Regions from separate parts of the Azospira sp. genome, predicted to be linked through region 4. Evidence: predicted binding sites of a transcription regulator. Region 4 holds the regulator's gene; each other region holds the start of a gene.
What was found. Region 4 encodes sigma-54, which starts transcription at its own class of promoters, with help from an activator protein. Its sites were predicted from a motif close to TGGCACGCTTNCTGCTNA; they were not measured.
Positions count from the first base shown of each region.

Region 1 (7,624 bases), on a different contig from region 4:
TGCTGGCCTGAGGGCTGCACGGCTGGCGAAGGCGACCGCCAGGCCGCGACTCGGGTTTTCTGCAGGCGCTGCCCGCAACGGCAAGCGGGACGCCACTATTCAGCATGGCATCGTCGAGAAGGCCGTCCCTTCTGCCTCCCAGACCGGCCCTTGCAAGGAAGGCGAAGCGGTACGGAATTCGCTCTGAAGAGCCATCCGCCTCCCTTTGTAGGATTTCCGACACCATGAAAATCGCCATCGCCGCCAAGGATTTCGCCACCGTCTCCAGCCATGCCGGCCAGGCCCGCCAGTGGCTGCTCTACGACTGCCGGCCGGGTGCGCCCCTGCCCGCCGGGGAACGCATCGAGCTGGCCAAGGAACAGGTCATCCACCACTTCGACGACAACGGCCCCCATCCCCTGGACGGGGTGGAAGTGGTCATCGCCGCCAGCGCCGGCGACGGCTTCATCCGCCACATGGCCAAGCACGGCGCCCAGGTGCTGCTCACCGGCGAGACCGACCCGGCGGCGGCCCTGGCCCGGGTGCTGGCCGGCGAGGTGCTGCCCGACACACGTTTCGACCCGACCCTGATCCTGTGCAAGCTGAAGGACCTGCTCACCTCCCGCCACTAGCCGCGCCCCCGGCGCGGCGCCAACGACGAAAGCCCGCCATGGTTGCCGCCGCTCCTCTTTCCCATCCTCATTCCCCCTCCGCCACGCCTGCGGTCGACACCGACTGTGTCCTCGGCGACGCCGACCTGACCCGGCTGCTGGCCGACGACGTACCCCACGGCGACCTCACCACCGCCGCCCTGGGCATCGGCCCCCAGGCCGGCCGCCTCGACTGCCGGGCCCGCCAGCCCATGACCCTGTGCGGCGTCGAGGAGGCGGTCCGCCTGCTGACCCTGGCCGGCTGCGCGGCACGCCCCCTGGTGGCCAGCGGCGAGGCCCTGGCCGCCGACGCCCCCATCCTGGAAGCCCAGGGCAGTGCCGCCGCCCTGCACCGGGCCTGGAAAAGCGCCCAGGTGCTGCTGGAATGGAGCAGCGGCCTGGCCAGCGCCGCTACCGAACTGGTGGCCGCGGCGGCGCCCCTGCCGGTGGCCTGCACGCGCAAGACGCCGCCGGGCAACAAAGCCCTGGCGGTGAAAGCGATGCGCTGTGGCGGTGCCGTCATGCACCGCCTGGGCCTCTCCGAGTCCCTCCTGCTCTTCGCCGAGCACCGCCGCTTTCTCGCCGAGCCCCCCGCCGCCACCGCGGCCCGGCTCCATGGCGCCCTGCCGGAGCACAAGCTGGCGGTGGAGGTGCATAGCGCCGAAGAGGCCCTGGTCTGGGCCCGGGCCGGCGCCGAAATCCTGCAACTGGAGAAATTCAGCCCCGCCGCCGTCACCGCCTGCCGCGACCTGCTGGCCAGCCACGAGCTCCGCCCCATCCTCGCCGCCGCCGGCGGCATCCACCCCGGCAACGCGGCGGCCTACGCCGCCAGCGGCGCCCGCCTGCTGGTCTCCTCCTGGCCCTACAGCGCCCCGCCCCGGGACGTGGCGGTGAGCCTGGTGCTGGTCTAGCCGACGAGACCCAGCAGCACGGCCGAGGGACGGAAGGCGATCCAGGCCGGCTGGCCCGGGGCGAAGGGTTCGGCCAGGTCGGCGCCGGCGTTGGCGACGCCGGTGAGGCCGTGGCCCAGGTCCACCACGATCTCCCGCCGTTCGCCGCTTTCCTGGATGCGCTGGACGATGCCGCCGAGGCGGTTGTAGTCGGCGTAGTCACTGCCTTCGCCGCTGCCCAGCACCAGGGTGGCCGAGGCCTTGACCAGGGCCACCAGTTCCTGGCCCGGAGCCAGGCCCAGGCAGCGGGTACTCTCCGGGGTGACGCTGGCCCGCAGCAGGCGACCGCCGGGCAGGGCCAGCAGCACCTGGTCGAGCAGGGGCCCCTGCTCCACCGCCTGCACCCGGCCGCAGAACTGGTTGCGGGCGCTGGTGCGCACCGCCACCCGTTCCAGCAGTTGCAGATCCGCATCGAAATGGCCGCCGCAGCGCTGGCGCAGCAGTTGCCGTTCCTCCGCCAGTGCCACCAGCACCATGGCCAGGCGCCGGCCCCGGGGCGTCAGGCGCAGGCGGCCACTGCCTTCCCCACCATCCTCTGCCTCCCATTCGGCCAGGCGTTCGCCGGCCAGATTGTTCAGTTCCTCGGCGGCGCGGCGGGCCTCCCCGGCGGCCTCCGCGCCCACCGCCAGGGCGTCGGCCACGGCGGCCCGCTCCAGCCAGGCCAGACGGTCGTGGCCGGCGGCCACGGCAAAGGGACCGGGAATACCCGCCACCGGGTACAGGCGCAGGGGCGCGACCCGGTCGGGGCTGAGTTGATCGGCAATGTCGCTAACGGGCTGGTCGTTCATGGCGGCTTTCCTTCGTTATTTTTCGAATATATAACGATTAGCAAAGCCCATGCCGGACAAGGACTTAGGGGAATTTCCCGGCAATGGCGGGAATGGGGGCGCCCCGGGGCCGGGTGCCGGGCCCCGCCTTGGGTCGCCCGGAGGACCCCGCGCCCCAGGCCAGTGCGCTCAGGCAGCGGGGGGCTGCCAGCCTTCCCAGGCCAGCCGGTCCCGGCCGCCGGCCTTGGCGGCATAGAGGGCGGCATCGGCCCGGTGCATCATGGCCTCCAGGTCGTCCCCCGGACCGGCCAGGAGGGAGGCTCCGATGCTGACGCTGAAGGACAGTTCGCCCTGGGCCAGGGGCAGCCGCACCTGGCGCACCGCCTGCAACAGGCGCTGGCCCAGCTGGTGGGCCCCGGCCGGCGGCGTCTGCGGCAGCAGCAGGCCGAATTCCTCGCCTCCCAGGCGGCCGAAGACGTCGCTCTGGCGCAGGCCGCCGCCGATGGCACGGACCAGGGCCTGGAGCACCTGGTCGCCCACCGGGTGGCCGTGGCTGTCGTTGATGTTCTTGAACTTGTCCGCATCGAGGATGAACAGGGCCAGGGGGTGATCGTGGCGCCGGGCCAGGGCCACCAGGCGCTCGGCCTCGGCGGTGAAGGCGCGGCGGTTGAGAATGCCGGTGAGGCCGTCGGTGGTGGCCAGGCGCTGCAGCTCCTCTTCCACCGCCTTGCGTTCGCTGATGTCGCGCAGGATGCCGACGAAAACCCGCCCCCCCGCCAGTTCCGTGCTGCCGATGCTCACTTCCACCGGGAATTCGCGGCCGTCGGCGGCGCGGGCCAGCATCTCGCGGCCGTGGCCGGCCCCATCGGCGGCATGGCCGGCGGCCGCTTCCGCCAGCAGGGCGCGGTGGATCGGCACCGTCTGCTCCGGCATGAACTCCTCCACGCTGCGGCCCAGCAGTTCCTCGGCGCGGAAACCGAAGAGCCGCTCCGCCGCCCGGTTGAATTCCAGCACCCGGCGTTCCTGGTCGAGGACGACCACCGCGTCCATGGCGGTGTCCATGAAGGTGCGGGCCTGGGCCTCGCGCTGGCGCAGTTCCGCGGTGCGCTGGGCCACCCGGGCCTCCAGGCCCTGGTTGGCTTCCCGCAGGGCCTCCAGGGCGCGGCGGCGGCGCAGCAGTTGGTGGTAGGCAAAATAGGCCAGGGCCGCCAGGCCAATGTTGCTGCCCAGGGCGATGACCCAGTAGCTGGGCAGGCTGTCCCGCCACGGCGCCAGCACCCGGGCCTCGTCAGCGGTGGCCACCACCAGCACCGGGTAGCGCTCGGAGCGGGCAAAGGCGCCGGGCCCCACCACGTCGCCGATGACCCGGCCGTTGTCGAAGGGGCCGTGGGGTGCCGCCAGGATGGCGCGGGCCAGCCCCGGGTCGGCCAGCCAGTTGCGTTCCAGGCAGTCGGGACCCAGGGGCAGGCAGGCCAGGGCCCGGCCGTCTTCCAGCAGCAGGTGCAGGGCGAAGCCGGGGGGCAGGTCCTCGTCTTCCAGCAGGCGGCGCAGCTGCTCCGGGTTGATGCCGCCTGCCACCACGCCGAGGAGGCGTTCGCCGTCGTTCTCGACGCGGCGGCTGACGGGGACGAAGGGCTCGTTGGAGTGGGGCGAGCGCTGGGCCGGGCCGATGTACAGGCCCATCTCCCAATGACGCAGGGGGAGCTGGTAGAACGGCCATTGGGAGACGTCGTCCACGTCGCTGGCGGGGAAGCGGTCCGACAGTTCGGCGATGCGGCCATCGGTCCCGGCCAGCATCAGCCAGTTGAGGCCCGGGGTGATGGCGTGGCGGCGCAGCAGCAGACGGTGCAGGTAGAGATCGGGCCGGCGGGAGAGGCCGCCGTGGGCACCAATGGCCTCGCCGATGCCGGACAGGGTGCGGTCGTAGGTATCGAGCAACTGGTCCATGCGGCCCAGCAGCACCTTGGCGCTGGTGTGCAGGGTGGCGTGGGCCCGGGCCAGGGTTGCCTGCCGTTCGTCCTGGGCCAGGAAGTACAGGCGCAGGTCGATGCCGCATACCAGCAGCAGCACCAGGGCGATCCAGCGCCAGCTTTCCTTGATGGCCATAAGACGTCTTCCCGGGAGTGGTTTTTGAGGCCAGTCTAGGGGAAACGGGGGCAAATTACAGCCCGGGGAAAACCACGGGCGCTACCCGGGGGATGCCCGGGGAAAAGCCAGCACCGTGGCGGCACCGGGCTGCACCCACTGGGCCGTCAGGGCCTCCATCCAGCGCACCAGGGGACGGGCCAGGTAGGCCGGCAGGGGCACCCGCTGCAACTGCCCGGACCACAGCCCCAGCCAGGACTGGCGCAGCCCTTCGTCCAGCGCCAGGGGGCCGTGGCGGCCCCACAGGCGGACCCAGGCGATCACCGCCCGCTGCCGCTGGCGGCCGGCCAGGCCGTGCACCACCAGCTCGGCCAGTTCGCCGGCGAGGTCGGAGAACTCATCCACCTCCAGCTGCCACACCGCCGCCAGGGGCCCGGCCTGGAGGGCTTCCGCCAGGCGCAGGCAGAGCCAGCGCAGCTCGTCCTCGCCGACGGCGGCGACGATGCCGGGCAGGGGCGGCGGCAGGTGCAGTTCGGGGCAGGCCGCCCGGGGCGGCGCCTGGCTGGCCGGAGCAGGAACCATGGACGCGCCGGGCCGCCCTTTACGCCGTCGCCGCGGCCACCGCCCGGACCGGGCCGGCGCCGATGCGATCCTCCGGGTCCAGGCGCTGCAGCTGGTCCAGGTAGGCCCGGGCTTCCTCCGGGCGCTGCTGGCGCAGCAGGGTGAAGGCCAGGGCCTTGAGGGAGAAAAGATAGAAGCGGGGCGCCGCCGCCAGGGGCTCGGCGAAGCGGGCCGGGGCCGGCGCATCCAGGGGAAAGCCGGCGGCCTGGGCGCTGGCCGCCAGGCCGGCCCGCATCCACTGTTCCGCCGCCTCGAAGTGCTGGCGGTAGAAGTGGAACTTGTACAGGGCCAGGTACACGGCGAAGTGGAAGGGGGACTGGTGATGGGCCCGGAGGATGAGGAACTCGGCCCGCCGTTCGTCGTCGCAGGCGGCGGCTTCCTGCAGCAGGGCCGCGGTGGCGGCGGGGAGGTCGCCGCAGTAGCCGGGGATGCTTTCGCCGCCGGCCGGGTCGCCGTCTTCCAGATCTAGTCCCATACTCCGGCGGGAGCCCGCAGCCGTTCCAGGGGCTCGTCGAATTCCAGATGCTGGTCGAAGATTTCCCCGGCGTCGCCGGGCTGCACGTGCTGGTACAGCACCCCGTCCGGATAGACCAGGACGTGGGGGCCGCCGTCGCAGGGGCCGAGACAGCCGCAGGCGGTGACGGCAAAGCGGTCGAAGGCGTTGCGGCTGCCCAGCTCGTTGAGGAAGGCCTGCATCACCGCCTGGCCGCCGCTCTGCATGCAGCTGCCCCGGGGATGGCCGGGGGGCCGGCCCTGGGTACAGACGAAAACGTGCTTCTTGGGTTTCATGGCGCCTCCTCAGGCGGGAAGTTTGGCGATGCGTTTTTCCAGCTCGGCCACGTGTTCGCCTTCTTCGGCGGCGAATTCCTCGGCCATCAGCTTGACCCGGGGATTGCTGGTGGTGGCGGCGATGCCGGCGTAGAAGGCGTAGCTGCGCTGCTCCCCGTCCAGGGCCAGGGCCAGGGCGGAGGGCACGTCCATGAAGGCATCCACCCCGGCCCAGGCGGCGGTTTCCGGGCTGGTGCCGTCGGGCCACTGGTACTCGTGGGCCTCCAGCTTGGGCGGATGGCGGAAGCCGCCCCGCTCCGTGGCCTCGGCCAGGTGCAGGCGGGAGTAGTGGGCCATCTGCTCGAAGAAGGCGGCCACTTCCGGATCGCCCAGGGTTTTCATGCCTTCGGCCAGCTCCTCGTAGCGCCGGGCGGAATCCCGCTCCAGGGTGATGGCGTGGGCGAGGAACAGATGAATGTCTTCCATTTTTGCGCTTTCTTTTTTAGCCACAGAGGGCACAGAGATCACAGAGTAAAGTCAAAACCGGCTGCCGCGCGGACCAATAAGGACGCCATTCTCCGACACCGAACGGCTGCAACGACCGTCCCTCCTGGGTCCTACGGCATGGCTCATTTCAATCCAAACCTGGGTAAAAATCCGCAGGAAACTCTGTGTTCTCTGTGCCCTCTGTGGCAAAGGTTCTAACAGCCCTCAACCAAACTTGAAGAGGATGCCGAAACCGCCCCGGGGCCATTCCCATTCCAGGTTGCGGTGTTCGTCGCAGATGATGCGGCAGGTGCCGCACTCCAGACAACCGTCGGAGATCAGCACCACCTTGCCGTTGCCCTCCTGGGTATAGCAGCCGGCGGGACAGCACACCGTGCATTGCTGCTCGGCGCACTTGTGGGTGCAGATTTCCGCGTTCTTGATCTGGATGTGGGGACGGCCCGAATCGACCCGGTAGCGGTCCTGGAACAGTTTCTCTTCGACTTTCAACATGGTCATGTCCTCCGGGTTATTCCATGGCGCGCCAGAACTTGAAGGCGTCGCCGATCAGGCCAAAGACGGAGCGGGAGGCGATGAAGCTCTTCTTGATCTCCTTTTCCTTGGTCTTCTTGTCCACCCCGTCCACCCGGATGATGGTCTGGGCCGCCTTCGACAGCAGGGTCGGGTAGGTGGTGAAGAACTGGTTGTTCTTGTGGAAGATGTCCGGCATGCGGCGGTACTTCTTCAGGTCCTTCATGACGAAGCTGTCGTCCAGCTTGGCCTTGTACTTGGAAAGGTTGGGGGCGGTGAAGGCCTTGCCCGCCTGCTTCAGCTCCACCAGGGTCTGGGCCGCCAGCATGCCGGTAGTCATGGCCAGGTTGGAGCCTTCGCGGTGGATGCCGTTCACGAACATGCCGGCATCCCCGGCGATCAGCCAGCCGTCGCCATAGACCTGGGGCACGGCGTTGTAGCCGCCTTCGGGGATCAGGTGGGCGGCGTATTCCTTCATCTCGCCGCCTTCGATCAGGGGGGCGATGGAAGGATGCTTCTTCATCTTGTCCAGCAGCTCGTAGGGCGTGGTCTTCTGCTTCTTGAAGTCCGACAGCATGCAGCCGATGCCGAGGGTGATGGATTCCTTGTTGGTGTAGAGGAAGGCGGTGCCCATCATGCCTTCGGAGATGGTGCCGGCCATTTCGATGACCACGCCCTCTTCCTCGCCGATGTTGAAGCGGGCCTCGATGGTCTCCTGGGGCAGGAAGTGGATTTCCTTCACCGCCAGGGCCACATCCTTGGGCTTGATCTCGGGATGGAAGCCGGC
Region 1 covers NZ_JAOTRW010000009.1:191,279-198,902, forward strand. The annotation lists gene modC (molybdenum ABC transporter ATP-binding protein) at 1-11, shown strand, start outside; gene OEL49_RS14620 (NifB/NifX family molybdenum-iron cluster-binding protein) at 225-611, shown strand; gene modD (ModD protein) at 650-1,540, shown strand; gene OEL49_RS14630 (TOBE domain-containing protein) at 1,537-2,367, opposite strand; gene OEL49_RS14635 (sensor domain-containing diguanylate cyclase) at 2,536-4,452, opposite strand; gene OEL49_RS14640 (hypothetical protein) at 4,534-5,013, opposite strand; gene OEL49_RS14645 (hypothetical protein) at 5,033-5,527, opposite strand; gene OEL49_RS14650 ((2Fe-2S) ferredoxin domain-containing protein) at 5,518-5,841, opposite strand; gene OEL49_RS14655 (ferritin-like domain-containing protein) at 5,851-6,306, opposite strand; gene OEL49_RS14660 (ferredoxin family protein) at 6,532-6,819, opposite strand; gene OEL49_RS14665 (FAD-dependent oxidoreductase) at 6,836-7,624, opposite strand, start outside.
Region 1: a site for sigma-54 is predicted at 2,405-2,422, ahead of OEL49_RS14630 (TOBE domain-containing protein). Genes of this name have one in related genera too.

Region 2 (7,624 bases), on a different contig from region 4:
AAGGTCCAAATTAGAAAAGGTGTAAACAAATAAAAAACGGAGCCAAATCAATGGCTCCGTTTCATTTATTGACAGGTTGTGAAAAGCTGGTTTTCAGAACGGAATGTCGTCGTCCATGTCGTCGAAAGACGGGGCCTTCTTCTTCGGCGCAGAGGCAGCGGGGGCGGAGGAACGGGGGCTGAAATCGCCGCCACCGAAGTCGTCGCCGCCGCCGTAGGAGGCACCGCTGCCGCCACCTTGGCCGCCCTGGCCGCCACGGCCGCCGAGCATCTGCATTTCGGTGGCTTCGATTTCGGTGGTGTAGCGTTCCTGGCCGTCCTTGTCCTGCCACTTGCGGGTGCGGATGCGGCCTTCGATATAGACGGAAGAACCCTTCTTCAGGTACTGGCCGACGATCTCGGCCAGCTTGCGGAAGAACACCACCCGGTGCCATTCGGTGGCTTCACGCTTCTCGCCGGAATTGCGGTCCTTCCAGGTTTCGGTGGTAGCCAGGCGGACAGTGGCCACAGCGTCACCGTTGGGCATGTAACGGGTTTCCGGATCGGCCCCCAGATTGCCCAAAAGAATCACTTTATTGACTGCAGCCATCGATGTTTCCCCAATAGTAAAAATGTTGAATTCAGGCCGGGCGCTGCTGGGCGCGGACCGGCGGTTTCATGGTCAGCCCCAGGGCCAGCCAGACGAGACTCAGGATTCCGGTACACCACCACACCGCATCGCCCCCCAGACGTTGCGCCAGCATACCGCCGACGGCGCCGCCAAGGAACAACCCGAGAGACTGGGTCGTATTATAAATGCCAAGTGCCGCTCCCTTGGCTTCCACCGGTGCGATACGGGAAATCAGGGAAGGCTGGGTCGCTTCCAGGATATTGAAGGCGACGAAAAAGGCGGTCAACAGCAGGGCCAGGGGCCACAGGCCCTGACCGAAGAGGCCGAAACCGGCCTGCACCAGGAGCAACAGGACCACGGCGCCGTTAAAGACCATTTTCATGCGGCCGTACTTCTCCGCCGCGATCACTGCCGGCACCATGAAGGCGAAGGACACCAGCACGGCAGGCAGATACACCTTCCAGTGCTCGGCCAGGGGCAGGTCGCCGGTCTTGACCAGGGCGGCGGGGATCAGCACCCACATGGCGGTCTGGGTCAGGTGCAGGACGAAAACGCCGAAGTTGAGACGCAGCAGCTGGGGATGGAACAGCACGTCGGCAAAGCGGGTACGGCCGCCATCCACCAGCACCTTGGGCGCCGGCGGTACCACCTTGTACAGGGCGACGATGGCCAGCAGGGCCAGCCCCCCGGTGAGAGCGAAGATGCCGGCCATGCCGATGGCGGCGTAGAGCAGGGGGGCCGCCACCAGGGAGAGGGCGAAGACCAGGCCGATGGAGGAGCCGATCATGGCCATCACCTTGGTGCGGTGCTGCTCCCGGGTGAGGTCGGCAGCCAGGGCGGTGACGGCGGCGGAAATGGCGCCGGCCCCCTGCAGCACCCGGCCGGCGATGATCATGGGCAGGTCGTCGGCGGCGGCCGCGATGAAGCTGCCCAGGGCGAACAACAGCAGGCCGAAGACGATCACCGGCTTGCGCCCGAAACGGTCCGAGGCGATGCCGTAGGGAATCTGGAACAGGGCCTGGGTGGCCCCGTAGATGCCGATGGCCAGGCCCACCAGCAGGCCATTGTCGCCACTGGGCAGGGTGTGGGCGTAGACGGCGAAGACCGGCAGGATGAGGAACAAGCCCAGCATGCGCAGGGCAAAGATGGAGGCCAGGCTGGCGCCGGCGCGGCGTTCCTCGGGGGTCATGGCATCGCCGGCGGGAGCGGCAGCGGTCAGGGGCTTGGCGGACACAGGGAGCAGGTAGGGATGGGGGGAAGAAGCAGGGGCGAATCTTAGCAGGTTTGCCCGGCGCCACGAAAAGCGCCGCAGCCCCACGGAGCCGCCGCCGGCCCATTCGTTCGGATTTCCGAACGCCATACCCGGCCTTTGTCCGGAAAGCCGAACAACACCCCCAAAACGACGGTCAAAACCCCATAAAAAACAAGCAACTAAAAACCAGACTCGCCCCCCTCCCGATGGCACGGCCCGTGCTGAAGAACAGGGACCGCCGCCGAGCGGGCACATCAGAACAGAGGAGACACCATGAACCAGCCACACCGCGTCGAACACGACCTGCTGGGCGACCGCAAGGTCCCGGCCGAGGCCTATTACGGCGTCCATACCCTGCGGGCGGTGGAAAATTTCCCCATCACCGGCACCCCCATCTCCATCTACCCGGACCTGATCCGGGCCCTGGCCCAGATCAAGCTCGCCGCCGCCAAGGCCAACGAGCAACTGGGCCTGCTGGAAGCCCCCCTGGCCCAGGCCATCGTCGCCGCCTGCCAGGAGGTAATCGCCGGCAAGCTGCACGAACAGTTCGTGGTGGACGTCATCCAGGGCGGCGCCGGCACCTCCACCAACATGAATGCCAACGAGGTCATCGCCAACCGGGCTCTGGAAATCATGGGCCACGCCAAGGGCGAGTACCAGCACCTGCACCCCAACCAGCACGTGAACATGAGTCAGTCCACCAACGACGTGTACCCGTCGGCGCTGAAGCTGGCCACCTACGTCGGCATCTTCCGTCTGGTGGACGCCCTGGCCTACCTGCGCCGCACCTTCGAGCGCAAGGCCGAGGAGTTCAAGGACGTGCTGAAGATGGGCCGCACCCAGCTGCAGGACGCGGTGCCCATGACCCTGGGCCAGGAATTCTCCACCTACGCCGTGATGCTGGGCGAAGACGAGGAGCGGTTGAAAGAAGCCGCCCTCCTGATCCGGGAAATCAACCTGGGGGCCACCGCCATCGGCACCGGCATCAATGCCCACCCGGACTACGCTCCCCTGGTCTGCCGCCTGCTGGCCGAGACCAGCGGCGTGCCGGTCATCACCGCCCCCAACCTGGTGGAAGCGACCCAGGACTGCGGCTCCTTCGTGCAGCTCTCCGGCGTCCTGAAGCGGGTGGCGGTGAAGCTGTCCAAGACCTGCAACGACCTGCGCCTGCTCTCCTCCGGCCCCCGCGCCGGCTTCGGCGAGATCAACCTGCCGCCGCGCCAGGCCGGCTCCTCCATCATGCCGGGCAAGGTCAATCCGGTGATCCCGGAAGTGGTGAACCAGATCGCCTTCGAGGTCATCGGCAACGACCAGACCGTCACCTTCGCCGCCGAGGCGGGCCAGCTCCAGCTCAACGCCTTCGAACCCATCATCGCCCACAGCCTGTTCAAGAGCGTCAATCACCTGCGTCAGGGCTGCCTGACCCTGGCCGACCGCTGCGTGGACGGCATCACCGCCAACCGGGATGCCCTGCGGGCCCGGGTGGAGAACTCCATCGGCATCGTCACCGCGCTGAACCCCTACATCGGCTACGCCGCCGCCACCTCGGTGGCTGCCGAAGCCCTGGAATCGGGCAAGGGCGTGGCCGAGATCGTGCTGGCCCGGGGCCTGATGAGCCGGGCCGAGCTGGACGACGTGCTGCGCCCCGAAGTGCTGACCCAACCCCGCGCCCTGCCCCACCGCCAGGGCTGAAACCGTTTGCCCCGGCAGCCCGCTGCCGGCCCCTTTTTTTCTGACTTTTACTGATCTTGACCGCCGCCCCCGCGGCAACGGAGCCCTTCGATGAAAATGAACAAGCTCACCACTTGGATCGTCCTGGCCATGCTGGCCGGGGTCGGCGTCGGCTATGCCTGCAACACCATGGCCCCCGACGCCGCCAGCGCCAAGGAAATTGCCGGCTATTTCAGCATCCTCACCGACATTTTCCTGCGCCTGATCAAGATGATCATCGCCCCCCTCATCTTCGCCACCCTGGTGGCGGGCCTGGCCAACATGGGCGACGCCAAGGCTGTCGGCCGCGTCGGCGGCCGCGCCCTGGGCTGGTTCATCTGCGCCTCCTTCTGTTCCCTCTTCATCGGCCTGCTCTTCGCCAATGTGCTGCAGCCGGGCCACGCCTTGAGCGTGCCCCTGCCCGAGTCCGCCGCCGGCCTCAACCTGAAGACCTCGGCCCTCAACCTGAAGGACTTCATCACCCACGTCTTCCCCAAGAGCATCATGGAAGCCATGGCCGGCAATGAAGTGCTGCAGATCCTGGTCTTCGCCGTGTTCTTCGGCCTGGCCCTGGGCCACCTGCACAACCAGGCCGCCCGCTCCCTGGTGAACACCATGGACGAAGTGGTGCACGTGATGCTGAAGGTCACCGACTACGTCATGCGCTTCGCTCCCTTCGGCGTCTTCGGCGCCGTGGCCGGTGCCATCACCACCAACGGCCTGGGCATGCTGCTGGTGTTCGGCAAGTTCATGCTCAGCTTCTACGTCGCCCTGGCCGCCCTGTGGGCCCTCCTGATCCTGGCCGGCTTCATCGTCCTGGGCAAGGACGTGTTCCGTCTCATCAAGCTGGTGCGCGGCCCGCTGCTGGTGGGCTTCTCCACCGCCTCCAGCGAGTCCGTCTATCCCAAGCTGATGGAACAGCTGGAGAAGTTCGGCATCAAGACCCGCGTCACCGGTTTCGTCCTGCCCCTGGGTTATTCCTTCAACCTGGACGGCTCCATGATGTACACCACCTTCCTGGCCCTGTTCATCGCCCAGGCCTACGACATCCCCATGAGCCTGACCGCCCAGATCACCATGCTGCTGGTGCTGATGGTCTCCTCCAAGGGTATCGCCGGTGTGCCGCGGGCTTCCCTGGTGGTGGTGGCCGCCGTGCTGCCCATGTTCAACCTGCCGGAAGCCGGCCTGCTGCTGGTGCTGGGCATCGACCACTTCCTCGACATGGGCCGCACCGTCACCAACGTGCTGGGCAATTCCATCGCCACCGCCGTGGTGGCCAAGTGGGAAGGGGCCATCGACCCGGTGAGCGAGGAGCTGGCCGAGGCCGAGGAATCCCTGCCGGTGCCGGAAGACGATTCCCTGGTCACCGCCAAGGCCGCTGCCTGATCCGTCCGGCCGGAGCCCCCATGTTCGCCCTGTTCCTGAAGAGCCTGCTGGGGGCCCTGGCCGTCCTGCTGATTGCCCTGCTGTCCCGCAGCAAGAGCTTTTTCATCGCCGGCCTGGTGCCCCTGTTCCCCACCTTCGCCCTCATTGCCCACGCCATCGTCGGCAGTGAGCGGGGCGGGGCGGACCTGCGCACCACGGCCATCTTCGGCCTGTGGTCCCTGCTGCCCTACGCGGTCTATCTGCTGGTGGTGGCCTGGCTCAGCCTGCGCTGCAGCCTGAGTCTGACCCTCGCCAGCGCCACCGCGGCCTGGCTGGGCAGCGCCGGCCTGCTGCTCCTGGCCTGGAGCCGCCTGTTCCCGCAAGGGAACTGAAGCATGTCGCGGGAGGCGCCCGGATTTGACCGGGGGCCGCCCGCCAAACGTTGTTTTATCCCTCCGCTTTAGGCCCGGCATACAATGCCGGGCACTTTTTTCCTTTATCGCCATGGATATCAACTGGTTCCTCCTCGCTCCCGCAGCCTTTTTCGCCGGCATGGTCGATGCCGTGGTGGGCGGCGGCGGATTGATCCAGATTCCCGTACTGCTTTCCCAGTTTTCCCAGACGGCCATCCCCACCCTCTTCGGCACCAACAAGGTGTCGTCCATCGCCGGCACCGGCGCCTCCCTCTGGCGCTACGCCCGGGCCGTCCCCATTCCCTGGGCCGTGGTTCTGCCTGCCACCCTGGCCGCCCTGGTGGGCGCCTGGCTCGGCGCCGCCGTGGTGGCCTGGCTGCCCCGGGAGGCCATGCGCCCCCTGGTGCTGGTGCTGATGCTGGCGGTGGCCATCTACACCTTCCGCCGCAAGGACTTCGGCCATAGCGCCAGCCGCGAGCTGGTGCCCGCCGACCGCTGGCGCGGCGCCCTCCTGGGCCTGACCATCGGCTTCTACGATGGTTTCTTCGGCCCCGGCACCGGCAGTTTCCTCATCTTCGGTTTCGTCCGCCTGTTCGGCATGGATTTCCTCAAGGCCTCGGCCAGCGCCAAGGTCATCAACGCCGCCACCAACCTTTCCGCCATCGCCTTCTTCGCCAGCCACGGCCCCATCCTGTGGACCGTGGGCCTGATCATGGCCGCCTGCAACCTGGCCGGGGCCCAGGTCGGCACCCTGCTGGCCCTCAAGCGGGGCGCCGGCTTCGTGCGCCAGGCCTTCCTCGTCGTGGTGGCCGTGCTCATCGTCAAGCTGGCCTGGGACATGTTCGCTCCGGCCGCCTGAGCCCCCGCAAAGGGCCCGGGACCGGCATAATCCGGAAATCCGAACGGGGCTTCCCTCCACCACCGCCACGCTCCATGCCACCCAGCCAGCGCCTCTTCCGCCTCGCCATCCTGCTCCTGGGCTTCGCCGCCCTGGTGGGCGGCACCAGCCTGCTGGCCTTCCGCTTCAGCCTGGCCATGGGCCTGGCCGAACTGCAGGCCACGGGCCGGCACCGGCTGGACCTCTACGCCACCAGCCTGGAGCGGGAAATCGACAAGTACGCCTACTTCCCCACCACCCTGGGGCTGGAAAAGGACGTGCTGCACCTGCTCACCACCCCCAAGCCCACACCGGCCCAGATCGAGCAGCTCAATCTATACCTCGAGCAGCTCAACGAGCGGGCCGGCACCCTTTCCATCTACGTCCTCAACGTCAATGGCCGGGTCATGGCCACCAGCAACTGGCGCCGGCCGGATAGCTACCTGGGGGAAGACCTCTCCTTCCGCCCCTATTTCCGCCAGGCCATGGATACGGGCAGCGGCCGTTTCTTCGGCATTGGCACCACCCGGGGCGAGCCGGGCTACTACCTGACCTCGGCCCTGACCAACGCCCAGGGCACGGTGGGCGTGGCAGTGCTCAAGGTGGGCTTGCAACAGCTGGAAAAGACCTGGTCCACCGTGGAGGCTCCGGCCCTGGTGGCGGACGAGAACGGCGTGGTCATCCTGGCTTCGGTGCCGGACTGGAAATTCACCACCCTGAAGCCCCTGGACGATGCCACCCGCCGTGCCTTCGACCAGACCCAGCAGTACAACCGCCGCGCCCTCAACCCCCTGGGGGTGGTGGAGCTGGCGGAACTGGACCACGGCGCCCGTCTGGTGCGCCTGCCTAAGGCCGGGCCGGAGATGGTTTCCATGTTCCCGGTGGCCGGCAAGTTCCTGGCCCAGACCCAGCCCCTGCCGGGCACCCCCTGGACCATCACCGTTTTCTCCCACCAGGAGCAGGTGCGTGAAATCGCCGCCAACCGGGCCGCCCTGGCCGGCATCGGCGCCGCCTTCCTGTGCATCCTGGCCCTCATGTTCAACGAACGCCGCCGCCATGTGCGGGACCGGTTGGCCGCCCGGGAAGCCCTGCAGAAGGCCCACGACGAGCTGGAACGCAAGGTGGAGGAGCGCACGGCCGACCTCTCCGCCGCCAACACCCGCCTGCAGGAAGAAGTGGCGGAGCGCACCCGGGCCGAACGCACCCTGCGCGCCGCCCAGGACGAACTGGTGCAGGCCGGCAAGCTGGCGGTGCTCGGCCAGCTCTCCGCCGGCGTCGCCCACGAGCTGAACCAGCCCCTGGCGGCCCTGCGCACCCTTTCCGGCAACGCCCGCAAATTCCTCGCCCGGGGCGACCAGGAAACCGCCGGCAGCAACCTGGAGCGTATCGGCGAACTGG
Region 2 covers NZ_JAOTRW010000002.1:558,431-566,054, forward strand. The annotation lists gene ssb (single-stranded DNA-binding protein) at 94-588, opposite strand; gene OEL49_RS02525 (MFS transporter) at 620-1,798, opposite strand; gene aspA (aspartate ammonia-lyase) at 2,135-3,553, shown strand; gene OEL49_RS02535 (dicarboxylate/amino acid:cation symporter) at 3,644-4,957, shown strand; gene OEL49_RS02540 (GlpM family protein) at 4,978-5,328, shown strand; gene OEL49_RS02545 (sulfite exporter TauE/SafE family protein) at 5,441-6,208, shown strand; gene OEL49_RS02550 (sensor histidine kinase) at 6,283-7,624, shown strand, end outside.
Region 2: a site for sigma-54 is predicted at 2,069-2,086, ahead of aspA (aspartate ammonia-lyase). Genes of this name have one in related genera too.

Region 3 (7,624 bases), on a different contig from region 4:
AGCCGGTCGGTGAGCCAGGGGGCGCCTCCCTCCCCCGGCGGCGGGAACTGGCGGAAGGCGGTCTCCAGCTCGTAGAGGCTGTCGTTGCGGGCCTCGTCCACCCGCGGTGCCTGGGAGGTGGGGCCGACGAAGAGGCCGGAGAAGAGGTAGGACAGGCTGGGGTGGTTGTGCCAGTAGGAGATGAGGCTGCGCAGCAGGTCGGGCCGGCGCAGGAAGGGGGAGTCGGCCGGCGTGGCGCCGCCGAGGACGAAGTGGTTGCCGCCGCCGGTGCCGGTGTGGCGGCCGTCGAGCATGAACTTCTCGGTCGAGAGGCGGGTTTCCCGGGCCGCCTCGTAGAGGTGGCTGGTGCGCTCCACCAGTTCGTCCCAGGATTTGGCCGGGTGGATGTTCACCTCGATCACCCCCGGGTCCGGCGTCACCCGGAACACTTCCAGGCGCGGGTCCCGGGGCGGCTCGTAGCCTTCGAACATGACCGGCAGGCCTTGGGCCTCGGCGGTGGCTTCCACCGCCGCCAGCACTTCCAGGTAGTCCTCCAGACAGCCCACGGGGGGCATGAAAATGTAGAGCACGCCGTTACGGGGCTCGGCGCACATGGCGGTGCGGGTGATCCAGGCGGCGGATTGGTGATGCCCCGGGGCCCGCTCCCCACTTGCTTCTCCAGGCAGGCCACCCGGAGAAGCGCTTGCTGCCTGCCTGCCAGGCATGACCTTCGTGGGAATGCCCGGCACCTGCCGCCGCAGTTCGGCGTGGCGGGCCAGGGGCGCCCGGGGCGCCGCCGGGTCCGGCGGATTGAGGTAGGGGTAGTCGGACTGGCTGACCCAGGGCTGGGAATCCAGGGGCAGGCGGTAGCCCACCGGAGAGTCGCCGGGGATCAGGTAGCAGCGCTCGCTGCGCAGGAACCAGGAACCGCTCTGCCAGCGGCCGGCGGCCGTCTTGCCCAGGGGCAGCACCTGGCCCACGGCCTGCTCCAGGCCCCGGGTGAACACCTTGGCCAGGCGCGCCCGCTCCAGGGGATCGTCGAGGCGGGCGTCGAAGGGATCCACGTTGGCCGGCAGGCGCCGCTCCCGCCACAGGTAGTAGAAGGCGTCCTCGTAGGCGGGGAACACATGCTTTTCCTCCAGGCCCAGGCGCCGCGCCACTTCGCCGAGGAAGGCGCCGGCCCGGGCGGCATCGACGCCGTAGTCCCGGGACTCGTCGGCGTACAGCTCGGGCCGCTGCCACAGGGGCTCGCCGTCCTGGCGCCAGTAGCAGTTGAGGGACCAGCGGGGCAGCTGTTCCCCCGGATACCACTTGCCCTGGCCGAAATGCATGAAGCCCCGGGGGGCGTACTTCTGCCGCAGGCGGTGGAACAGGTCGGCCGCCAGCAGGCGCTTTTTCGGCCCCAGGGCCTCGGTGTTCCACTCGGCCCCGTCCGGGTCGTCCATGGAGACGAAGGTGGGCTCGCCGCCCATGGTCAGGCGCACGTCCCGGGCCGCCAGGTCGCTGTCCACCGTCTGCCCCAGGGCTTCGATGCGGGACCACTGTTCCTCGCTGTAGGGCTTGGTCACCCGGGGCGCTTCCCAGATGCGGGTAACGCCCATGGTGTGGCCGAACTCGCATTCGCACGGCTCCAGGGCGCCGCTGATGGGCGCCGCCGAGGAAGGCTCGGGGGAGGCGGCCAGGGGAATGTGCCCCTCGCCGGCGAAGAGGCCGGAGGTGGGGTCCAGGCCGATCCAGCCGGCGCCGGGCAGGTACACCTCGCACCAGGCGTGCAGGTCGGTGAAATCGGCTGCGGGACCGGAGGGACCGTCCAGGGATTTGACGTCGGCGGTGAGCTGGATCAGGTAGCCGGAAACGAAGCGGGCCGCCAGGCCCAGGTGGCGCAGCAGCTGGCAGAGCAGCCAGGCCGAGTCACGGCAGGAACCGGAGCCCTTGGCCAGGGTCTCTTCCGGCGTCTGCACCCCGGGCTCGAGGCGGATCAGGTAGGAAATGTCCCGGGCCAGGCGGGCGTTGAGGGCCACCAGGAAATCCACGCTGCGGCACTTCTCCCGGGAGATGGAAGCCAGATAGGCCTGAAATTTCGGCGTCGCCGGCAGGGTGTACAGATAGGGTGCCAGTTCGTGCCGCTGCCAGGCCTCATAGGCGAAGGGCACCTCCTCCGCATAGGGTTCGAGGAAGAAGTCGAAGGGATTGATGACCGACATCTGGGCCACCAGATCCACCTCCACCCGGAACTCCCGGGTCTTCTCCGGGAAAACCAGGCGGGCCAGCCAGTTGGCCTGGGGGTCCTGCTGCCAGTTGATGAAGTGCTCTCCCGGCGTCACCTTGAGGGAATAGGAGAGGATGGGGGTGCGGCTGTGGGGCGCCGGACGCAGCCGGATCACCTGGGGCCCCAGGGCGATGGGCCGGTCGTAGCGGTAATGGGTGACGTGGTTCAGCGCGACGTGGATGGACACGGGGCGGCTCCGGGCGATGGGCGATAGCCGGATTTAGCAAGAGACGGGCCATGCCCCAGGACGGGTCACCCCCTGGAGAAGCGCATGGATACTGGGCCCCGGGCCGGCCGCCGGCCATCATCCGCACCATCCCGGAGCACATCTGCCCCTGGCGCACCAGGAACGGGAGCCCCAGCCCCCTGTTACAGCCCAGTTGCAGCATTTTCCCTGCGTGATAACCTCCCACCCTTCCGCATTTCAACCCAACACCCAGATGACCTCTCCCGCCTTCAGCACGCCCCGCGAATTCCTCGCCGAACTGAGCGAAAAATTCCAGGTTTTCCGCGACCACCTGCCCCTGGCCATCGGCATCAACCAGCAACTGGCCGCCCTGTATCCGGAAATCGACCCCAAGCTGCTGAAGGTGAGCCTGTTCCGCCACACCAACTCGGTCCGCTACCTGAAGAACATGGAGAAGGCCACCCAGCGCCACGACCTGCAGGGCAACGCCGCCGGCGAGGTGGCCGAGGAACACCGCCAGCACGCCGCCGAAGTGCTGAAGGAACGCTTCAAGAAACAGGCCGAACAACGCCGCGCCGAAGCCGCCGCCAAGAAGGCCGAAGAAGATGCCAAGAAGGCGGAAGCCCAGCGCGCCGCCAAGCTCACCGCCCTGGCCGAAAAATTCGGCCGCAAATAAACAGGAAAACCGCCATGGCCACCAAAGCCCCCGTCAAAGCCGCCACCGCCGCCAAGCCCGCCAGCAAGCCCGTCGCCAAAGCCGCCGTCAAACCGGCAGCGAAGCCCGCAGCCAAGCCCGTGGCCAAAGCTGCTGCCAAACCCGTGGCCAAGCCGGCAGCGAAGCCGGTCGTCGCCAAGCCGGCCGCCAGCACCAAGCCCGCCACCAAGCCCGTTGCTGCCGCCAAGCCGGCAACCAAAAGCGCCGCGCCCCAGCGCCTGCTGGGTGCCGCCGACCTGATGGGCGCCCTGGACCTGGCCGACGAGTTCTACGCCATCGCCTACAACATCGAGACCTCCCTGCTCAACGGCGGCGCCGTGCCGGGCCAGGACTACACCCGCCTGGACCTCTACCAGCTGGCCCAGCCCTTCGTCCTGGAACTGTTCAAGGGCAACGAGAAGTTCTCCTACGTCTATCCGGCGGTGGAAGTGAACAAGCCCTGAGCCGTTTCCCGGCCCAAGCAAAAGGCGCCCGCGGGCGCCTTTTTTGTTGCCTGCCGGCCCGCTCCCGGCCTTAGTCCCAGGCCGGGTCGGGCAGTTCGGCGAAGACCTGGCGCAGGCGTTCGCCCCATTGGGTGCGGATCTGGTTGAAGTAGGGATCGTCGGCGCCGATCTTGATCTGGTGGGTGACCTTGAAGTCCCCCCTCTCGTAGACCAGCAGATCCAGGGGCAGGCCCACGGAAAGGTTGGAGCGGATGGTGGAATCCATGGAGATGAGGGCACATTTGGAGGCCTCCTCCAGGCTGGTGGCCTTTTTCACCACCCGGTCGATGATGGGCTTGCCGTACTTGGATTCGCCGATCTGGAAATAGGGCGTGTCGTGGGTCGCCTCGATGAAGTTGCCGGCGGCGTAGATCTGGAACAGGCGCGGCTCCTCGCCGTGGATGTGGCCGCCGAGGATGAAGGCGGCGGCGAAATCGACGCCGAATTCCTTGAGGGCCGCCGCATCCCGCTGGTGCACCTCGCGCAGGGCGTCGCCCACCAGGCGCGCCGCCTCGAACAGGTTGGGGGCGTTGTAGAGATTGGGCTTGTCAGTGGCCGCCAGGTGCTCGTTCAGCACATTGACCACGGACTGGCTGATGGAGAGGTTGCCCGAGGTCATCAGCACCAGCATGCGCTCCCCCGGGCGCTCCCACACGGTCATCTTGCGGAAGGTGTTGATGTGGTCCACCCCGGCGTTGGTGCGGGAATCGGAAAGGAAGACCAGGCCGGCATCGAGCCGCATTGCCACGCAGTAAGTCATGTCGTCGTCGCTGTTTTTATGATGGTGAATAAAGGCCGGCGGCAGCTGCCGCCGGCGCCTCCCCGACTGGTGCGCCTCAGGCCGGCACCAGGAAGTCCTGGGAGATGCGGTTGCCCAGGTCGTAGATGTCGTCCATGAACTCGGTCAGGTACTCGTGCAGGCCATCCTCCAGCACGTCGTCGATGCGGCCGTAGTGCAGGCGCGAATGCAGCAGGCCGGCCCGGCGCAGGGTCTCGCTGGACTGGCGGTTGCCCACCAGGCCCAGCAGGTGATTCACCTTGTCCAGGCAGTGGTGCAGGGAACGGGGCATGTCCATGCGCAGGATCAGCAGCTCCGCCACCCGGGCCGGGGTGATGACGTCCCGGTACACCTTGCGGTACACCTCGAAGGCGGAAAGGGAGCGCAGCAGGGCGCCCCACTGGTAGAAGTCGGTGACGCCGCCCTCCTCCCCTTCACCGTTGGGCTGCAGGAAGTGGTATTTCACGTCCAGGATGCGGGCCGTGTTGTCGGCCCGCTCCAGGAGGCCACCCATGCGGATGAAGTGGGCCGCCTCGTCCTGCAGCAGGGTGCCGAAGGTGACGCCCCGGGTCAGGGCCGAGCGCAGCTTGACCCATTCGAAGAACTCGGTGATGCCGCCGGCCATGATCTGCTCGAAGCTCTGGGCCCGCAGGTCGATCCAGGCGGCGTTGATGGTCTCCCACATCTCCGTGGTGAGGGTGCCGCGCACGGCGTGGGCGTTTTCCCGGGCCGCCCGCAGGCAGCTGTAGATGGAGGAGAAGTTGCTTTCGTCCCGCACCATGAAGCGCAGCACGTTTTCCGCGCTGGGCTCGCCGTAGGCCTTGGCGAAGGGCTCTTCCAGGCTGTTGAGGACGATGATGGCGTTCCAGTTCTGGTTCGCCGCTTCCGGCGACTGGGGCACCAGGGACATCTGGTAGGTGACGTCCAGCAGGCGGGCCAGGTTCTCGGCCCGCTCGATGTAGCGGGCCATCCAGTAGAGGTGATCGGCGGTTCGGCTGAGCATGATGGTTTCCTAGTCTTTTTTAGCCACAGAGGACACAGAGATCACAGAGAACAAGCAGAAACGTTCCGGGTCCGCACGTTTCGCGGCAACACGCCGGCCGCAGCCACGGTCTTACCCTCTGTGTTCTCTGTGCCCTCTGTGGCAAGGTTTCTCATTCCAGCACCCAGGTGTCCTTGGTGCCGCCGCCCTGGGAGGAGTTCACCACCAGGGAGCCTTCCTGCAGGGCCACCCGGGTGAGGCCGCCGGGCACCATGGTCACTTCCTTGCCGGAGAGGACGAAGGGGCGCAGGTCGATGTGGCGTGGCGCCACCCCCGATTCGACGAAGGTGGGGCAGGTGGAGAGGGCCAGGGTGGGCTGGGCGATGTACTTTTCCGGGTTGGCGACAAGACGCCGGCGGAAGTCCTCGATCTCGGCCTGGGTGGAGGCCGGCCCCACCAGCATGCCGTAGCCGCCGGCGCCATGGACTTCCTTCACCACCAGTTCCGGCAGGTGGGCCAGGGTGTAGGCCAGGTCGTCGGGCTTGCGGCACATGTAGGTGGGCACGTTGTTGAGGATGGGCTCCTCCCCCAGGTAGAAGCGCACCATCTCCGGCACATAGGGGTAGATGGACTTGTCGTCGGCCACCCCGGTGCCCACCGCATTGGCCAGGGTCACCTTGCCGGCCCGGTAGGCCTGCAGGATGCCGGGCACGCCGAGCATGGAATCGGCACGGAAGACCTGCGGGTCGATGAAGTCGTCGTCGATGCGGCGGTAGATCACGTCCACCCGCTGGGGGCCCTGGGTGGTGCGCATGTAGACCGTGTCGTTATCGACGAAAAGGTCCCGCCCTTCCACCAGTTCCACCCCCATCTGCTGGGCCAGGAAGGTGTGCTCGAAGTAGGCGCTGTTGTAGGCCCCCGGAGTCAGCACCACCACCGTGGGATCGGAGACACCGTTGGGGGCGGAGGCCCGCAGGGTCTCCAGCAGCAGGTCCGGGTAATGCTCCACCGGGGCCACCTTGTGCTTGGAGAACAGCTCGGGGAAGAGCCGCATCATCATCTTGCGGTCTTCCAGCATGTAGGAGACGCCGGAGGGCACCCGCAGGTTGTCTTCCAGCACGTAGAACTCGCCGGCCCCGGCCCGCACCAGGTCCACGCCGGCGATGTGGGCATAGATGCCGGCCGGCACGTCCACCCCGCGCATGATGGGACGGAATTGGGCGTTGCCCTCCACCTGCTCCCGGGGAATGCGCCCGGCCTTGAGGATTTCCTGGTCGTGGTAGATGTCGTGGAGGAACAGGTTGAGAGCCTTGACCCGCTGCTTGAGGCCGGCCTTGAGGGCCTTCCACTCATCTGCCGGGATGACCCGGGGAATGATGTCGAAGGGGATCAGCCGCTCGGTGCCGGCCTCCTCGCCATAGACGGCGAAGGTGATGCCGACGCGGCGGAAGGCGATGTCGGCCTCGGCCCGCTTGCGGGCGATGCGTTCGTCAGGGGTTTCGGAAAGCCAGCGCCGGTAGGTCTGGTAGTGGGAGCGGACGGCGCCGTCGGCACCGTTCATTTCGTCGAAGAAGCTGGGCTTGTTCATGATGGTCGCGCCATGAGGAAGGGCGACAATCAAATAGCAGGGGTTGTGCCAGGATCATAATCGCTTGATCCTTAAAGGACTTCCGGGGAATTGGCGGAAGCGGCGCCAGAAAACGGTGCCACCATGCACCATGGGCAGAAGCGGGCGCACCAATTTGAAGCAGAAAAGTGTGATTTCCTTCACAGCATGGCTGGTGGCGGAAATATAATGCGCACTTCATGTTTCATATAGTTTGGACAATCCCATGCTTGATCAACTTTCCCTGCGTACCCGACTCCTGGCGGTGGTGCTGGTGGCGCTCCTGGGGGTCCTGGCACTGGCGGCCATCGCCGCCTTCAATACCCGCTCCCTCATGCTGGATGAGAGAAAGGGACAGATTCGCGCCATCACCCAGGGCGCCTACAACGTGGTCGCCTACTATCAAAGCCAGGAAGCCGCCGGCAACCTCAGCCGCGACGAGGCCCAGGCCCACGCCAAGGCGGCCGTGCGGCAGATCCGCTTCAACGGCCCCGACGGCAAGAGCGACTATTTCTACATCTGGACCCCCGACGGCATCAGCGTCATGCATGCCCTGAAGCCGGAATGGGAAGGCAAGCCCATGGGCGACCAGGTGAAGGACGGCAGCGGCAAGCTGATCATCCGGG
Region 3 covers NZ_JAOTRW010000002.1:283,316-290,939, forward strand. The annotation lists gene OEL49_RS01275 (DUF2126 domain-containing protein) at 1-2,435, opposite strand, end outside; gene OEL49_RS01280 (ProQ/FINO family protein) at 2,689-3,111, shown strand; gene OEL49_RS01285 (hypothetical protein) at 3,126-3,593, shown strand; gene OEL49_RS01290 (proteasome-type protease) at 3,664-4,392, opposite strand; gene OEL49_RS01295 (alpha-E domain-containing protein) at 4,469-5,413, opposite strand; gene OEL49_RS01300 (circularly permuted type 2 ATP-grasp protein) at 5,565-6,980, opposite strand; gene OEL49_RS01305 (methyl-accepting chemotaxis protein) at 7,225-7,624, shown strand, end outside.
Region 3: a site for sigma-54 is predicted at 2,469-2,486, ahead of OEL49_RS01275 (DUF2126 domain-containing protein). Genes of this name have one in related genera too.

Region 4 (7,624 bases):
TGGCACCACCCGGGTGGCTTCGCCGGCTGCGGCGGGCCCTGCCGCCCCGGAGACCAGGGTCCGCTCCGCCTCGGCAGAGAGCAGGGTGACCTCATCGGCCACCAGGGTCGCCTCCTCCTCGGGGCCGCCGGCCATGGCCTGCTGCAGGGCGGCGGCAAATTCCCGGGCGCTCTGGAAACGCTGCTCCGGCCGCTTCGCCAGGGCCTTGCGCACCACCGCATCGAAACGCCGCGGCACCTGCACGTTGAGCTCGGAAGGGGCGATGGGGTCCTCCTTCAACACCTTGTGCATGATGGTGGTGAGCTGGCCGGTGAAGGGCTTTTCCCCGGTGAGAAACTGGTAGAGCAATACACCGGCGGAGAACAGGTCGGAACGGCCGTCCACCGTCTGCCCCATGAACTGCTCCGGCGACATGTAGGCCGGAGTGCCGAGGACGGAGCCGGCCTGGGTCAGGTTGGAGGATTCGATGCGGGCGATGCCGAAATCCCCCACCTTGGCCTGGCCGTTGTGCAGGATGAAAATGTTGGCCGGCTTGATGTCCCGGTGCACGATGCCGTTGCCGTGGGCGTGGTCCAGGGCGGAGAGCAGCTCGCCCATGAGGCGGGCGATCTCGCTGAGGGAAAAGCGTTCGGACTTGTCGAAATAGTCCTTCAGCTCCCGCCCTTCCACATACTCCATGGCGATGAAGGCGGTGCCCCCGTCCTCGCCATACTCGTAGATGGCGACGATGTTGGGATGGTTGAGCCGCCCGGCGGCCTGGGCCTCGCGCTGGAAACGGCTCAGCAGCTCCTGGGCCTCGTCCTTCTCCAGCTGGTCCCGGCGCACGGTCTTGAGGGCCACCCGCCGGGCAATGCCCGGGTCGAAGCCCTCATAGACCACCCCCATGGCCCCCCGCCCCAACTCTCGGCGGACCTCGTACTTGCCCAGTCTGGGCGGCATAGCCTCGGCCATAGCGGCTCTCCCGGCGGCAGGTTATTTGTACTTGCTGTCGATTTCCCAGACGTTCTTCTGCACCAGGCGCTGCACCATGCTGTCCAGGGTGAGGCCGCCGGAGGCGCCGGAGGAAACGCCCATCACCGACGAGCCCTTGGCTCCCAGTTCCATTTTCTCTTCGGTATAGCCGGTGGCCACCTGTTCGGTGGTGTTGGCGTCGATGATCTTGTAGCGCATGCCGATGATCCACACCCCGGTGTTTTCCTGGGTCTGCACCGAACCGACCACCGTCTCGCCGACGGCCCCGGCCTGGGCCCCGCCCATGGAGCCGGAGAAGGCGCCGAAGACGCCCAGCAGCTTGCCCACGGCACGGCCGTCGAAGCCCTGCTGGGCCTGGGCCACCTGCTCGGCCTTGAGGATGTCGAACTTGACCACGTACTTGGTGGTCTTGAACTTGCCCTTCTGCAGCAGCTTGCGGGCGGCACTGGGGTCGCCCATGGTGTAGGCCAGGGTGAACTCGTTGAGCAGGGGGCCCATGTCGGAACGTTCGAGGATCTTGAAGTTGGCCTTGCCCAGTTCCAGTTCGGCGTAGTCGGCGATGTTGTTGGGGCCGTACTTCTGGGTGAAGGAGGCGTTGTTGGACTTCACTTCGCCCGGGATGACCACCAGGGCCGGGCCCTTCTTCGCCGCATTGGCGTACTCCACCGGCTTGTACATGGCCTTGTCGGCCATTTCGTTGGCCTGCTTGGAGGTGTCGCTGCCGGCGGTGGGCGACGGGCTGTCGAAAACCGGCTGGGCATGGGCCGAACCGGCGCAGGCCAGGGCCAGGGCAATGGGGGCGATGTACTGACGCATGGAAGACTCCGTAGGTTTATTTTTTTGGTTTGCCGGCAGCCCGGCAGTAATCGTTGTAGAGCTTGGCCACGACCTCCTCGGCCTGCTCATGGACCAGCTCCAGGGCCATGCCGGCGGTGTCGCTGCCGGAATAGGACTCGGCCTTGGCCGTGGCGGTGGAAATGGTGCGGCCGTCCGCCGCCGCCAGGGTGAAATGCATGGTCACATAGACCTCGGGCAGGCGCACCACCGGGTTGTAGGCGGTGCGGGTGGAAACCCCGCCCTTGAGGACGAAGGCGGCGCCCAGCTTGCTGGAAGCGGCCAGGGCCGCGTCCGGGTCGTTGCGGAAATAGGCTTCCATCTCGGCCTGGGCGATGCGGGCCCGCTGCTCCTCGGCGGTGTAGGTCTTCAGGCCCAGGGCCTTCAGCTTCTGGTTGATCACGGCGGCATGGCGGCCGTATTTGCTGCCCTGCAGCTGGTAGCCGTCGGCCGTCTGGTCGGCCAGGGCCACCAGGATGCCCTGGTTGCGCAATGCAGCCTTGCAGGGAACGGCCAGATGCTGGGCGATGCGGCCGCGGCGGCCCTCCTCCTCGGCAGCACCCTGCTTCTCGTCCTCGGCAAAACTGAAGGCCCGGGCGCCGCCGGCTGCCGCCAGCAGCAGGCCACAGCAGAGCAGGCGGGAAGCGGCACGCAGGGGGGCAGGCTTCATCTCGGGACTCCAGGAAAAGTCCCCGGCATCAACGCCGGGGCAGGTGGAATGGGGCAGGCCATTCTGTCAAAAAAAATGCCAGCCTTCAATCGGCTGGCATTTTTGCGGGAAGTCCGCCCCTGGCTTACTTGGCAGCCTGGCTGTCGGCTTCGCACTTCTTGATGAAGGAGGCCTTGGCGGCACCGGCCAGCTTCTTCTCCGCGGCCTTGGACTGGCACTCCGCATTGGCGGCGGGAGCGTCGGCGGTCTTGCCGGAGAGGCAGGTCTTCATGAAGCCCTTGCGCTCGTCGCCCTTGAGGCCCTTCTCGCCGGCTTCCTTGTTGCAGTTCTTCATGCGCTCCTGCTGGGGCGTCGGCGCTTTGGCCGCGTCGGCGGCGCCGGCAACGGGAGCCAGGCCGATACAGGCCAGGGAACACAGGGCAAGCAGCATCTTTTTCATGGTGTCTCCGTCAGTGGTCAGGCAGGGCTTACCACTATGCGTTCGTCAAATATCGTCGTCAAGCAGCAGCTTCTGCTGCCGGGTGATGAATTCCTGCATGTTGTCGATGCCGCGCAGCTGCAGGATGCTGTTGCGCACCGCCGCCTCCAGCAGCACCGCCAGGTTGCGCCCGGCAGCCACCGGAATGACCACCTTGCGCACGGCCACGCCGAGGATCTCCTGGGTCTGGGCATCCAGGGGCAGGCGCGGCGCATCCACCCCGGCCACCGGCTTCTGCAGGTGCACGATCAGCTTGAGCTTCATTTTCCGCCGGGAGGCGGTCTCGCCGAAGATGGTGCGGATATTGAGCAGGCCCAGGCCCCGCACTTCGAGGAAGTCCCGCAGCATGCCAGGGCAACGGCCCTCGATGGTGGCGGGGGCGATGCGGGCCAGTTCCACCACGTCGTCGGCGACCAGGCCGTGGCCCCGGGAAATCAGTTCCAGGGCCAGTTCGGACTTGCCGACGCCGGAATCGCCGGTGATGAGGACGCCCATGCCCAGCACGTCCATGAAGACGCCATGCACCGACACCGTGTCCGCCAGGCGGCGGGAAAGGTAGATGCGCAGCAGGTCGATCACGGCCGAGCAGGGTTTGGCGGTGGTGAACAGGGGCGTGCCGGTGCTCTCGCAGCCCTCCAGCACGGCCGGCAGCACTTCCAGTCCCTCGGCGACGATGACGGCGGGGGGCTGGGCGGCGAAGATTTCGTTCATCTGCGCCTTGAGGCGCTCAGGATTGACCCGGCTCAGCCACTGGTACTCGGCGGCGCCGATGACCTGCAGGCGTTCCGGGTGGATCAGGTTGAGGTGGCCGACCACGTCGGCGCCGTAGTTGCCCCGCTCCCGGATCTCGATGGAGCGTTCGGCGCCCTGGGCCGCGACCCAGGTCAGGGACAGCTTGTCCTGGTGGTCCTCAAACAGCTGGCTGATGGAGATTTGCCGCATGGTTCCCCCAGTCGGTGAACAGGCGGTGGGCGTCGTCGGTGTTGTCGCAGGCGCCCAGGGCCTCGCGGAAGGCCCGGTCGGAGAAACGCTGGGCCAGCTCGGAAAGAATCTGCAGATGCTGCTCGGTGGCCTGTTCCGGCACCAGCAGCACGAACATCAGGCCGACAGGCTTGCCGTCGGGGGAATCGAAAGGCACCGGGGCGGACAGGCGCATGAAGGCGCCGGCGGCTTCCTTGAGCCCCTTGATGCGGCCGTGGGGAATGGCAACCCCCTGGCCCAGGCCGGTGGAACCGAGTTTTTCCCGGGCGAAGAGGCTGTCGAAAACCGTGGCCCGGGCGATGCCCAGGTTGTTCTCGAACAGCAGTCCGGCCTGCTCGAATGCCCGCTTCTTGCTGCTGGCTTCGAGGTCCAGCAGGATGTGGGCGGGAGGGAGGAGTTTGGCGATCAGATCCATGGGGCGGGAACCTTCCCCGAACAGCGGGATGGCGGCGGCAGGGCCGGTTGGAGACTGGGATTCAGGCAGGATACCTGGCGAAAAGTGGCGGGATCATAACGGAAAACGACCCCGCCGCCTATGCCTTTCGTCCCAGTCCCGGAGAGGGAATCAGATCACTCTTCGATGTGATTCTTGATGGTGTCGCGGTGGTGATCCTGGGCCTTCTGCTTGTACTTCTGCACCTGGCGGTCCAGCTTGTCGATCAGGGTGTCCACGGCGGCATACAGGTCGGCATCCTCGGCATCCACGTGGATGTCCTTGCCGGGCACGCGCACGGTGACTTCAGCCTTCTGCTTCAGCTTTTCCACGGTGAGGATGACGTTGACGTCGATGACGCTGTCGAAGTGACGCGTAACCCGCTCCAGCTTGGCAGTGACGTAGTCGCGGATCGCCGGGGTGACTTCCAGGTGATGTCCGGTGATGTGCAGGTTCATGGCTCGCTCCTTTTTTAGATGGACTTGCGTAGGTTGGCCGGCGAAATGTTGAGCGCTTCTCTGTATTTTGCAATGGTTCGACGCGCCACAACAATGCCTTGTTGGCCAAGAATTTCGGATATTTGACTGTCCGAAAGGGGTTTTCTGGGGTCTTCGGCCGCCACCAGCTGCTTGATCAGGGCCCGGATGGCGGTGGCCGAACAGGCGCCCCCCGTATCCGTGGCCACATGGCTGCCGAAGAAATACTTGAGTTCGAAAATGCCCCGGGGGGTGGCCATGTACTTCTGGGTCGTCACCCGGGAAACGGTGGATTCGTGCAGGCCCAGGGTTTCGGCGATTTCCCGCAGTACCAGGGGACGCATGGCCACCTCGCCGTGTTCGAAGAACTGGCGCTGGCGGTCCAGGATGGCCTGGGACACGCGCAGGATGGTGTCGAAACGCTGCTGCACGTTCTTGATCAGCCAGCGGGCCTCCTGCAGCTGGCCGGAGAGGCTGGAGCCGCGCTGCTTGGAGAGGATCTCGGCGTAGAGCCGGTTGATGCGCAGGCGCGGGTAGGCGTCCGGATTGATGCTGGCGGTCCACTGGTTGCGCACCTTCTTCACCACCACGTCCGGGGTGATGTAGCGGGCATCCAGGGGCGCGTACTGGGCGCCGGGCCGGGGGTTGAGGCTCTTCACCAGGTTGGTGACGGCGCGCAGGCGCTCGTCGTCGCAGCCCAGCAGCTTCTTCAGCTTGGTGAAGTCCCGGCCGGCCAGCAGTTCCAGGTGATGGCGCACCAGCTTCAGGGCCTGGTCCCGCACCTCGTCGGCCGGCAGGGCTTCCAGCTGCAGGGCCAGGCATTCGCCCGGAGTGCGGGCGCCGACACCGGTCGGGTCCAGGTGCTGCAGGTGGCGCAGGGCGATCTGCAGGTCGTCCAGGTCGATTTCCAGCTCTTCCGGCAGGGCTTCCTGCAGCTCCTCCAGGGGCTGGGTCAGGTAGCCGTCCTCGTCCAGAGCCTCGATCAGGAAGCTGACCAGCTGCCGGTCCCGCTCGGAGAGCTGCATCAGGCCCAGCTGCCAGTTGAGGTGGTCGCGCAGGGAGGTGTTGGCGGCCTGCACTTCCTGGAAGTCGGAATCCTCGTCCTCGTCGCGGGAGGCGGAAGGGTAGCTGCCTTCGGCAAACCAGTCCTCGCCTTCGCCCAGGCTGTCCCGGCTGTCGTCCCGGACTTCTTCGGGGCCGTGACTGTCGGCGCCTTCACCGGATTCGCCGCTATCGCCTTCCCGCGGGCCTTCGGCAGCAGCCTCGGCCGTACTGCCGGCGTATTCGCCTTCGCTCCCGCTGTAGGAGGGCTCGTAGTTCTCGTCCTCGCGCTCCAGCAGGGGGTTTTCCAGCAGATACTTCTCCAACTCCTGCTCCAGCTCGAGCGTCGACAGTTGCAGCAGCCGGATGGACTGCTGCAGCTGTGGCGTCAGGGCCAGGTGCTGCGAGAGTTTGAGTTGGAGGGTTGGTTTCATGGACCCGGGGCCGAAGGGGCCGGCGGCAATGAGCGGGTTGAGGGAAAGACTCGGAGACTGGGCTCGTCAGAGACGGAAGCTCTCGCCCAGATATACTTTTCGGACGTCTTCATTATAAACGATCTCATCCGGGCGGCCAGACGCCAGCACCCGGCCCTCATTGATGATGTAGGCCCGGTCGCAGATGCCCAGGGTCTCACGCACGTTGTGGTCGGTGATGAGCACGCCGATGCTGCGGTCCTTGAGGAAACGGATGATCTTCTGGATTTCCAGCACGGCGATGGGGTCCACGCCGGCGAAGGGCTCATCCAGCAGGATGAAACGGGGAGAGGTAGCCAGGGCCCGGGCGATTTCCACCCGGCGGCGCTCGCCACCGGACAGGGCGGCGGCATTGGAAGCGCGGATGTGGCCGATGTGCAGCTCTTCCAGCAGTTCCTCCAGGCGCAGGTCGATCTCGTGCTTGGGCAGCTTCTGCAGTTCCAGCACGGCGCGGATGTTCTCCTCCACGTTGAGCTTGCGGAAGACGGAAGCCTCCTGGGGCAGGTAGGAAATGCCCAGATGGGCCCGCTTGTGGATGGGGAAGTGGGTCACTTCCTGATTCTGCAGCTGGATGGAGCCGCCGTCGGAGGGCACCAGGCCGACGATCATGTAGAAACAGGTGGTCTTGCCGGCACCGTTGGGGCCCAGCAGGCCGACCACCTCACCGCTGCCCACCTCGAAGGACACGTCATGCACCACGGTGCGGGACTTGTAGCGCTTTTTCAGGTTGTTGGCGGAAAGCTTGGCGATGAGGTCGGGGTTCTGCTCGGACATGGGCTATCGGATTCTATGAATGCGGGGGCGTAAAGGCATTGTGCCAGAGGTGTCGCCCGGGGGTTCTACCAGTCGCTGCCGGACTCGTCGTCCCAGCCGCCCTGCAGCACCTGGCGGACGGTGGCGGCGGCAAAGCCGCGGCTGAGGAGGAAGCGGGTCTGTTTGGCCCGCTCGGCCAGATCGGCGGGCAGGGCGGCAAATTTCTTCTGCCACACTTGGCGCGCCCGTTCCAGCTCGCTGCCGCCCTGGGCCAGGGCCGCGGCGACGGTTTCCTCGGCCACGCCCTTCTGCCGTAGTTCCTGGGCCAGCCGGGCATCGCCGTAGCGGCGGGCGCGGATGGCGACCCTTTCACTGGCATAGCGGGCATCGGAAAGCTGGCGGCGGGCCGCCAGGTCGTCCAGCAGGGCCTCCAGCTCAGCCTCGGATTCTGCGTGGGGCGCCAGCTTGCGGGCCAGTTCGGCCCGGCTGTACTCCCGCCGCGCCAGCAGCCCC
Region 4 covers NZ_JAOTRW010000006.1:226,767-234,390, reverse strand. The annotation lists gene OEL49_RS10860 (serine/threonine-protein kinase) at 1-939, opposite strand, end outside; gene OEL49_RS10855 (hypothetical protein) at 973-1,788, opposite strand; gene OEL49_RS10850 (hypothetical protein) at 1,805-2,476, opposite strand; gene OEL49_RS10845 (PsiF family protein) at 2,601-2,915, opposite strand; gene hprK (HPr(Ser) kinase/phosphatase) at 2,961-3,896, opposite strand; gene ptsN (PTS IIA-like nitrogen regulatory protein PtsN) at 3,865-4,350, opposite strand; gene hpf (ribosome hibernation-promoting factor, HPF/YfiA family) at 4,506-4,826, opposite strand; gene OEL49_RS10825 (RNA polymerase factor sigma-54) at 4,841-6,319, opposite strand; gene lptB (LPS export ABC transporter ATP-binding protein) at 6,386-7,132, opposite strand; gene recX (recombination regulator RecX) at 7,198-7,624, opposite strand, start outside.